Regions from separate parts of the Rhizobium sp. 22-785-1 genome, predicted to be linked through region 3. Evidence: riboswitches for the same ligand, from Rfam matches in the RefSeq annotation. Region 3 holds a riboswitch; each other region holds the start of a gene.
The links. A riboswitch is a leader RNA that binds a small molecule or an ion and turns the genes downstream of it on or off. The one in region 3 is predicted to bind cobalamin.
Positions count from the first base shown of each region.

Region 1: it holds a riboswitch for cobalamin, as region 3 does, so the genes downstream of both, ACQZ5M_RS19160 (ABC transporter substrate-binding protein) here and ACQZ5M_RS16265 (CbtB domain-containing protein) in region 3, are expected to answer to the same signal.
Region 2: it holds a riboswitch for cobalamin, as region 3 does, so the genes downstream of both, bluB (5,6-dimethylbenzimidazole synthase) here and ACQZ5M_RS16265 (CbtB domain-containing protein) in region 3, are expected to answer to the same signal.
Region 4: it holds a riboswitch for cobalamin, as region 3 does, so the genes downstream of both, nrdH (glutaredoxin-like protein NrdH) here and ACQZ5M_RS16265 (CbtB domain-containing protein) in region 3, are expected to answer to the same signal.

Region 1 covers NZ_JBNWDI010000011.1:32,314-34,509, forward strand. Annotated here, with positions in the region: gene ACQZ5M_RS19155 (FecCD family ABC transporter permease) at 1-314, opposite strand, end outside; gene ACQZ5M_RS19160 (ABC transporter substrate-binding protein) at 319-1,344, opposite strand; cobalamin riboswitch at 1,532-1,753, opposite strand; gene ACQZ5M_RS19165 (glucose/quinate/shikimate family membrane-bound PQQ-dependent dehydrogenase) at 1,889-2,196, opposite strand, start outside.
Region 2 covers NZ_JBNWDI010000007.1:232,116-234,311, reverse strand. Annotated here, with positions in the region: gene ACQZ5M_RS15925 (LysE family translocator) at 1-354, opposite strand, end outside; gene bluB (5,6-dimethylbenzimidazole synthase) at 462-1,148, opposite strand; cobalamin riboswitch at 1,244-1,424, opposite strand; gene ACQZ5M_RS15915 (TolB family protein) at 1,457-2,196, opposite strand, start outside.
Region 3 covers NZ_JBNWDI010000008.1:50,066-52,261, reverse strand. Annotated here, with positions in the region: gene ACQZ5M_RS16275 (hypothetical protein) at 1-190, opposite strand, end outside; gene ACQZ5M_RS16270 (CbtA family protein) at 192-899, opposite strand; gene ACQZ5M_RS16265 (CbtB domain-containing protein) at 911-1,093, opposite strand; cobalamin riboswitch at 1,238-1,445, opposite strand; gene ACQZ5M_RS16260 (c-type cytochrome) at 1,500-2,196, opposite strand, start outside.
Region 4 covers NZ_JBNWDI010000006.1:269,703-271,898, reverse strand. Annotated here, with positions in the region: cobalamin riboswitch at 738-957, shown strand; gene nrdH (glutaredoxin-like protein NrdH) at 1,202-1,426, shown strand; gene nrdI (class Ib ribonucleoside-diphosphate reductase assembly flavoprotein NrdI) at 1,436-1,849, shown strand; gene nrdE (class 1b ribonucleoside-diphosphate reductase subunit alpha) at 1,819-2,196, shown strand, end outside.

The DNA of each region.
Region 1 (2,196 bases), on a different contig from region 3:
CCGGCGGAGATACCAAGAATGTATGGATCCGCCAGAGGATTGCGCAGGAGCGATTGCAGCACGACGCCCGAAACGGAAAGAGCTGCCCCACAACAGGCGGCGACCACGGCGCGGCTCAGGCGATAGTTCCAGATGATCCCTTCATCGATCGCATCCAATGGATAGCCAGCGTGCCAAATACGATTGGCCACCGCCTTGGCGACAACCTCCATCGGCATGGAGGTTTCGCCGATTGAGGCTCCGAGCCACAGCGCCACCAGAAGACACGCAGCTGCAATGATGGCAGCGCGGACATACAGCAAGGGACCGGGCATCCGTTTACTTCGCCAAGCCGAGTTGACCGATCTGGTCAGCCAGCACCTCAATCCCTTCGATCGTGCGGATCGTCGGGTTCATCGCCTGAGCGTCCATGACGACGATACGGTTATCCTTCACGGACGGCATGAGGCTCGTGACAGGATCTTGCTTCAGGAACTTCTCTTTTACGGCAATGTCGTCTGCCGGGTAGCGGCGGCGGTCCATGCTCGCGGCAACGATGATGGTCGGATTGGACTTGGCAATGGTCTCCCAGCCAACAGTTGGCCATTCTTCCTGGCTCTCGATGACATTTCTGATGCCAAGCGCCGACATGATATAGCCAGGCGCACCGTTCTTGCCCGCGACGTAGGGATCGATATCGCCTTCGGCGCTGGAGAACCAGAATACAGCAGATACCTTTCCGTTGGTGGAAACGATCTTCTTGCGCGCGGTCTCTTCGCGGTTTTTCAGCTCGGCAATCAGTGCGTCGCCGCGATCCTTAACGTTGAAGATCTGCGAAAGCTCTCCGATTTCCTGGTAGATCTGCTCCATGGTGAAGACCGAGTGCCTGACGCCATCTCCGCCGCCAGCATTATCCTTGCCCGTGCAATCTGCAGGCGAGACGTAGACCGGAATGCCCAGTTCTTCGAACTGTTCGGGTTTGCCGACAACGCCCTCGGGGCCGACATGCCATTGGAACTGCGCGGTAACGAGATCGGGCTTCTTGCCAAGAACGCTTTCGAAACTCGGATCGTTATCGGCCAGACGCTCCACCTTGTCATTTGCCTCCTCATAGCCCTTGATCACCGGGCCAACCCAGACGGCAGTGCCGACAACCTTGTCTGCCAGTCCCAGACGATAGAGTATCTCCGTCGAACTCTGCCCTAAAGACACCGTGCGCTTGGGAGCATGGGTGAAGGTGACGTCCCTGCCGCAATTTTTCAACGTCAGTGGATAGCTGGTTTCCGCAGCCTCCGTTGCATTCGGCAAAAGAGATACAGCGGCAAGAACTGCGCCAAGAAATGCGCCTGTGAAATGAAGTGTCATGGTCCGATGGTCCCCGAAATCGTTGACGCTGCCCACACGCAAACGCCGTTATTGAGTGAAACACTCATTCGCCAACCACAGCCGTGGGACGATCGGAAACCGGGAAATAGACAGACGGATGTAAGCGCTGTTTGGCGCAGATAACAATCATGGCGTTTCCTCTCCAGGGCATCCCCGCCCGTGACTTTGGAATGAACAGACGACGGCAGGTCTCCTGGCTCACGGATGATCGTCTTGCCTGCCTTCCCACGATGAGATCGCAGTGGCCTGACGCAGGTGAATGCGCCACGAGTGCTCGACAATCCGCTTACAGTTGCGGGGGCAGCCACGGCATTGGAGACATCTCCGCACCGCGTTCCCTATTATTCCTCGCAATCTCTCGCTTGGAACCGTCGCAGGCAGATAGAACTATTTCCAGATATCCGTCAAGCGAATGTATGTAATATTATTACGTTTTAGTGCGATGGGATTTTGTTCACTGGAAATACAAAATGGCCGGAAACGGGTTTCCGGCCATCGAAGCGCTTCAAGTAAATGTCGCTGTTTATGGCAGCGTATAGGCGATGACATAGTCGCCGGGCTTGGTACCAACCGACCCATGACCGCCGGCAACCATGACGACATATTGCTTGCCGTCCTCAAGAGCGTAGGTCATGGGCGTAGCTTGCCCACCTGCCGGCAGCCGTGCCTCCCAAAGCTGCTTGCCGCTGGTTAGATCATAGGCACGCAGATAATTGTCGACGGCCGCACCGAGGAAAGCTACGCCGCCCTTGGTGATCATCGGGCCGCCGATACCCGGCACGCCGACCTTGAATGGAAGCGGCAGCGGCGTCATGTCGTAGACGGTGCCGT
Region 2 (2,196 bases), on a different contig from region 3:
GGTATGGAGAAATATTTTTATCGGACGCTCACGCCCTGTCACATTTCCCTCCCCGTCAGACGAAGCTCCAACGGGCGCTCGCCAGAGTTTGATACCGAGATAGATCAGATAGGCAGCACCCACCCACTTCAAGATCGTGAAGAGCGCGGCAGACGTTGCCAGCAGCGCACCGAGGCCCAGCATTGAGGCCGTCATGGCGGTGAAGTCGCCAAGGGCTACGCCAGCAACCGTGGCGCTGCTTGCCTTTCGGCCGTGTCCGAGCGCATAGGAAATGACTAGGAGGATCGTGGGCCCTGGAATGGCGAGCATGACGGCGGATGCGGCCACGAAGGCCAGCCAGTTTTCAATCGGCATCGGTAAATCCCCTCTCGAAACAAAGAGAAAGTAAGCCATCGGCCAGCAGGACAGGCAAGTACCTTTTTTCAACTATTGAGAAGCAGCTCACGCGGCAAAGTTGCTACCTATTTTTCGCCCCACCGGTTCTTGAATACCAATTGGTCTAACGGCAGGCGTTGGCGCCATCCCTTCACTGCAAGCTCTGGCTCCGCGTAGAGTTCAGAAACATATCCCAGGCAAAGCCACGCCACGATTTGAATGTGATGCGGGATATCCAGTATCTCTCGGATATCATCGTCATGAAAGATGCTGACCCAGCCAACGCCGACGCCCTCGGCACGTGCTGCCAGCCAGAGGTTCTGGACTGCGCAGACCGTGGAATAAACATCCATATGAGGATTGTGGGTGCGCCCCAGCACCACATCGCCACCTCTTGTCGGATCGCAGGTGACGCAGATGGAGAGCGGCGCCTTCCTGATTCCTTCCAGCTTCAGACTGCGATAAAGCGACTGTTTTTCATCTGCAAACATCTGTGCCGCTTCCTCATTGGCACGGCTGAAGGCCTGCCACACGGCCTGTTTGATCTCACCATTCGTGACGAGGGTAAAATTCCACGGCTGCATAAAGCCGACCGAAGGCGCGGCGTGGGCTGCAGCAAGCAGCTTTCCGATCAGTTCATACGGTAGCGGATCGGATAAAAACTCATTGCGGACATCGCGGCGAGTCTCGATAGCGCGGTAGACCGCAGCCTTGTCGTCTTCGGCAAATTCAAAAGCTGGCCTCAGGCCGCGCCGGGTGTCATCAGGTCGCATCGTCAATCCCCAACAATGCAGGAAGTACCGCGTGAGGACGCAGATTGCGCCGCGTCACACACCTCCTTCCTCACAACCTGCCGCCGTCCGCGCGGACTGGTCCATCGTGTCAGGCCGGTCTTCTGACTTGGCTTCTTCTGACCGTTGCCGCCTTCCCGAGATTGCTCAGTGGCATATGGCGACGGTCATCCGCCTCACAGCGTTGGGCACGTTGCGGTCTTGCACCGCATTCCCGATTCTCCCGCTCAAGCAGGCACCTGACGAAAACCGTATGTCCAATTGTTGGCGCCAAGGCAAGCGCCGCAGATTTATTCGGCTGGGAAATATCGCACATAGGCAAACTCATCACCAGCTGGTGACCAGTTGGGAGAGTTCATCGTCCCCTGCCCGCCAAAAAGATCAAAGAGCGTTTCGACATTGCCACCATCGGGATCCATCAGTCGCACGCGAACATCGAGATCACGCGGATGGTCGAAGACGTCGCCGTCATAGGAAATGAAGACGACCTTGTCTCCCTTTGGAGACGGATGGGGGAACCAGTCGCCATATGGGCTGTTCGTGATCCGCTCGACGGCTGATCCATCTGCTCTTACGCGCCAGATCTGCATTTGTCCCGTGCGGCTGGAGTTGAAGTATATCCAATGACCGTCCGGCGAATAATCCGGCCCGTCGTTTCGCCCCTCTCCATGGGTCAGGCGCGTCTCGTTGCGGGTTTCTATGTCCATGGAATAAATATCGAAAATCTGATCTCTGATCCCGCAGTAAGCGAAGCTTTTGCCATCCGGCGCCCAGCCATGCCAGTAGGAGGGCAGGTTCGGCGTCATCAATGTCGGCGCGCCACCTGATGACGGAAGAAGATAGATCGCGCTCTTCCCGAACTCGACCTTGTCCGAAATCGCGTAAAGCGACCCATCCGGCGAAATGCCATGATCGTTGTTGCACTGTACGGCAAAGCCGGTGTCGACCTTCTCTACCGCGACATCTCCACCCAGAGACAAGCGATAAAGCAGGCCCTCACTGTTCAACAGGAGATAGCGACCGTCTGGGG
Region 3 (2,196 bases):
GCGCAGCATCGAAAAAAGCGTCCCGGTTTTCCAGAAAGTAAGCCCGGCACGTCTGCGCTGTCGGCGCCTCTTGCAGGAGCGCCTTGAAGGCAAGACGATGCATGGCGCAAAGCGCGCCATGACCGGGAACCGGAAAACGCAGGCAATCGAGCTCATCGCTCCAGTCGGCTGCGTTTACCCCTGTGGTCATCTTACTTTGCAGCTTCGAAACGCTTGAGGAACAGGCCACTCAACGAGCCGAGGATCAGCCAGAAGACGAAGCTGGTAACGGTGGCGAGAACGACGAAGCGGCGCTCCAGCGGCAGAGGTGCCAGCGCGTGTTCACCTGCAGGCGGCAACGGCGCACCGACGACATGCGGCGCAACAATCAGCACGACAGCAAGGATCACCGCCCAAGGCTCTGAACGGCGAAACGCAAGAAGCGCAATGCCACCGGCCGTGGCTGCCGCGGTTGCGATCCACCAGATCTGGCGCGCACCGAGATCGGCAGCAGGGCTGCCCGGCAGTTCCGGCGGCAGGCCGATCATAGGGGCCAGCATGACGGCTGCAAAGCCGGCGAGCCCCCAGAAGAGCCCCTCGCGCCAGCCACCCTGCGCGCCGCGAAGCGAGATCAGGCCGGTGAGCACGAGCGCATAGCCGATGGCAGTCAGCACATTGGCGGCCACGGTGTAGGCGTTGCGCTCGAACCCATCGGCGGGGGCCCAAGCTTCAGCGTCGTGGTGGTGATCGGCAGGTGTTGCGGCATCATGCGAATGGTCTGCTTCGCTGCCGGCACCCTCGAACGTTTCCGCCTGGAGAATGAGCGGCGTTGTGCCAACCGCTTGCATGGCACTGACGGCCAGTCCGGTAATCAGGCCGACGAGCACAGCGGTAAAAACGATATTCCTGAAAAACGACATCTCAGTTCCCCTCAATGGCAGGGGAAGGCATTGGCGTGGCGCGTATCATGCGCCGCATTATGCATGGCCTCGACATGCGAGAAGCCGACGAAACCGACGATAAACAGTCCGAGCGCTACAGCGGTCAGGGCTTGAAGGAGTTTGGAAGTCGTTGAGGAAACGGCGCTCGACGCCGTGTTCTGTTGGATAGACATGGTGACCCTCTTTTTCAGCGGCGCGCTGTTTTCAGGCAGACGGACGCACGCGTTCAACATTCACCACGGGGAAAGACAAACAGGGCTTTTCGGACGGATGATTCCTGCCCGAAAACCGTGCTCTTCCGGACACCCCGCCGGCATTGACGACACTTCTTGATGGCAGGTCTCCTGGCTCGCGGGTCGTAGCTTTGAAAACGCCTTCCCGATGCAAAAAACAGCATCAGTGGCTTTCGTTTTCAGGCTCGCCGCTCACAGTTGCGGGGGCAGCCACGAATGAGAGCGAAGCTCCTATCGTGTTCCCTTTTCACTTTCCGGCAGGACCGGAAAGACCATCACCTGTCTGTTATTAGTCAGAGGTTGTGTAGAGTCAATGCGAGAAGCGCCGCCTCTTGCATTCAGGATTTCAGCGCGCCGGAACTGCCTTGAGATAAGCGGCGATCGCATTGCGGTCATCGGTAGAAAGCTTCGCCATGTTTTGCTGCACCTTGACCATGGAGCCGCCGACACTGTCGAACTCCGGCGTGAAGCCGGTCTCGAGGTAGTTGGCGATATCTGCTGCCGTCCAGGAGCTGATGGCCTGCGAGCCGGGCGTGATATCGGGGATCGTCCCCTCGCCTTCCGGGTTGGGGCCGCCCGCCAGCCACTTGTCCTTGATCAACCCGCCAAGTGCCGTGCGTGGCGTATGGCATTCGCCGCAATGGCCTGGACCTTCCACCAGATACTGGCCGCGTGCGACATCGGCGCTGGCATTGTCATTGGCAAGCTGCACGCGCGGCGCACCCTTGTCGAAATAGAGGAACTTCCAGCCACCGAGAGCCAGTCGCATGTCGAGCGGGAATGGTAGATCGTGGGCAGGCGCATCATTGGTGCTGGTGGGCAACGTCTTCAGATAGCCGAAGAGGTCGTTGATGTCCTGCGCCGTCATGCGGGCATAGGAGGTATATGGGAAGGAGGGATAGAGATGTTCGCCATTCTTTCCAACGCCTCTGGTCATGGCGTCACCGAATTCGGCCACTGTCCAGTTGCCGATACCGTGCTGAGGATCTGGCGAGATGTTGGGAACGTGAAAAGTGCCGAAAGGGCTCGGTAAGGCCTGGCCG
Region 4 (2,196 bases), on a different contig from region 3:
GATTCCGTCCGAATGCGTACCGCTCGGAAGCCGAACGATTCTACAGGCCACGGTTCCAAGCGTACAAAACGAAGAAGACCGTCATCGCGGGACGATGCGGCAGCTCTACGGCTCAGACGCTGGACGGCGGCCCTCGTCGAGACGAATTGGGCGGGAAAAGCTGCCGGTAAGTGGACACGGAGGGAGCCGCCGCCTCGAACACGAGTTCCCGCAGGATTGGAGAACCATGTATATCGGTCGGCGTAGGGACTAGAGAAATGGCCGTCAGGCGGCAAGCTCACAACCTAAGCCTAGCCCGTGATCGGTCTTGCTGTGTCCGTCGTCCGTTGGAAGACAATACACCGGTAGGGTTCTATCCGGTAGCGTGTACTGGGCGAGGTCACCAGTTATTTGCGGTGTTTGGAGAAACGGCTTGTGCGCAAACCCAACGCATACGAAGGCAATCGCGCACATGATGCGCAGCAGAAGACCGAATCTGCCTATCGCTCTCGTCATCCTGGATGCTCCCCACGAAACGGGTAGCTATGTTTTCGTTAAGGGGCAATGCGGCAAGCAGTCTTACGATAAACGGCCACAGCGATGTAGTGGGAGAAAAATTACATCGTGAAAGGTCTGTCCGCTGTCAAGCTAGCCGCTTCAGAAGCAGACGACCTCATGTTTTATGATCGAGCCACGCTTATCCACAGTCAACCTTCCGTTACAGAGTCATAACCGTTGACGATTTTTTCACGCCGTATACCATATCTAGTGTTCGAGGTTCTTCCGATTCGCGTCGGAAGCTAAGACGGGAATACGGTGCGTGATGTCCTTTCTGGACGGAGCAATGCCGGAGCTGCCCCCGCAACTGTAAGCGGCGAGCATCCTTCTCAAACTGCCACTGAGCCGAAAGGTGTCGGGAAGGCGAGATGGATGCGATGACCCGTGAGCCAGGAGACCTGCCTCAAACGAATACGTCCACGGGCGGGGTGTCCGAAGGTCGCGCTTGCGTGCGGGATGATCCTGCGCGTGCCGCTTCCTTGATCCCCCGCATCAACCACTTCGGGGTGAAGTCAATGTCGCATCATTCTAGTCAGTATCCGCGTGAATAGCGGGCGGTAACGCCTGCCGCCGATTTCGGCTGCCCTAATTTCCGAGTTCCTGAATGGGCATTCACCACGCCCGATCGATATCGCACGTCTACTCAAATCTCACGAGGATCATCATGACCGTTACCGTTTACAGCAAGCCAGCCTGCGTGCAGTGCACAGCCACTACCCGCGCGCTCGATCGTCAGGGCATCGACTACACCGTCGTGGATGTTTCCGAAGACACCAATGCCTACGATCTGGTTCAGGGGCTGGGGTATCGTCAGGTTCCAGTTGTGGTGGCTGGCGAGACGCATTGGGCGGGCTTCCGCCCGGATATGATCAGCACGCTTGCGGCCTGAGCCGGAGCAATGGGACAGATCGTCTATTTCTCCAGCCGGTCGGAAAACACTCATCGCTTCGTCGGGAAATTGGGGATGATTGCGCGGCGGATTCCGCTTAGTCCTTCCGAGGGCCTTCGGGTCGAAGCCCCCTATGTCCTGATCCTTCCAACCTACAGTGGCGAAGGTGGAAAAGGGGCCGTTCCAAAACAGGTGATCCGCTTCCTCAACGATGCGGAGAACCGGGCAAACATTCGCGGCGTGATCGCCGCGGGCAACAGCAATTTCGGGGCGACCTACGGGATCGCCGGCGATGTCATCTCCCAGAAATGCAGCGTGCCTTACCTTTACAGGTTCGAGCTTATAGGCACTGAGGAAGACGTCGCGAACGTCAAACACGGATTGGAACGATTTTGGACGCGACCACTTTCGAAAAGCCTTTGAAGACATCGGAATCCGAACTGGATTTCCATGCCCTCAACGCGATGCTTAACCTCTATGACGAACAAGGAAAAATCCAGCTCGATAAGGACAGACTAGCTGCGAAGCAATATTTCCTGCAGCACGTCAACCAGAACACGGTGTTCTTCCATAATCTGCGGGAGAAACTCGATTACCTCGTCACCGAAGGCTATTACGAGCGCGAGGTTCTGGACCAATATTCCTTCAATTTCGTGCGAGATTTGTTCGACGCTGCCTATGCCCGAAAGTTCCGGTTTCCGACCTTTCTCGGCGCGTTCAAATATTACACCAGCTACACGCTGAAGACCTTCGACGGCAAACGCTATCTG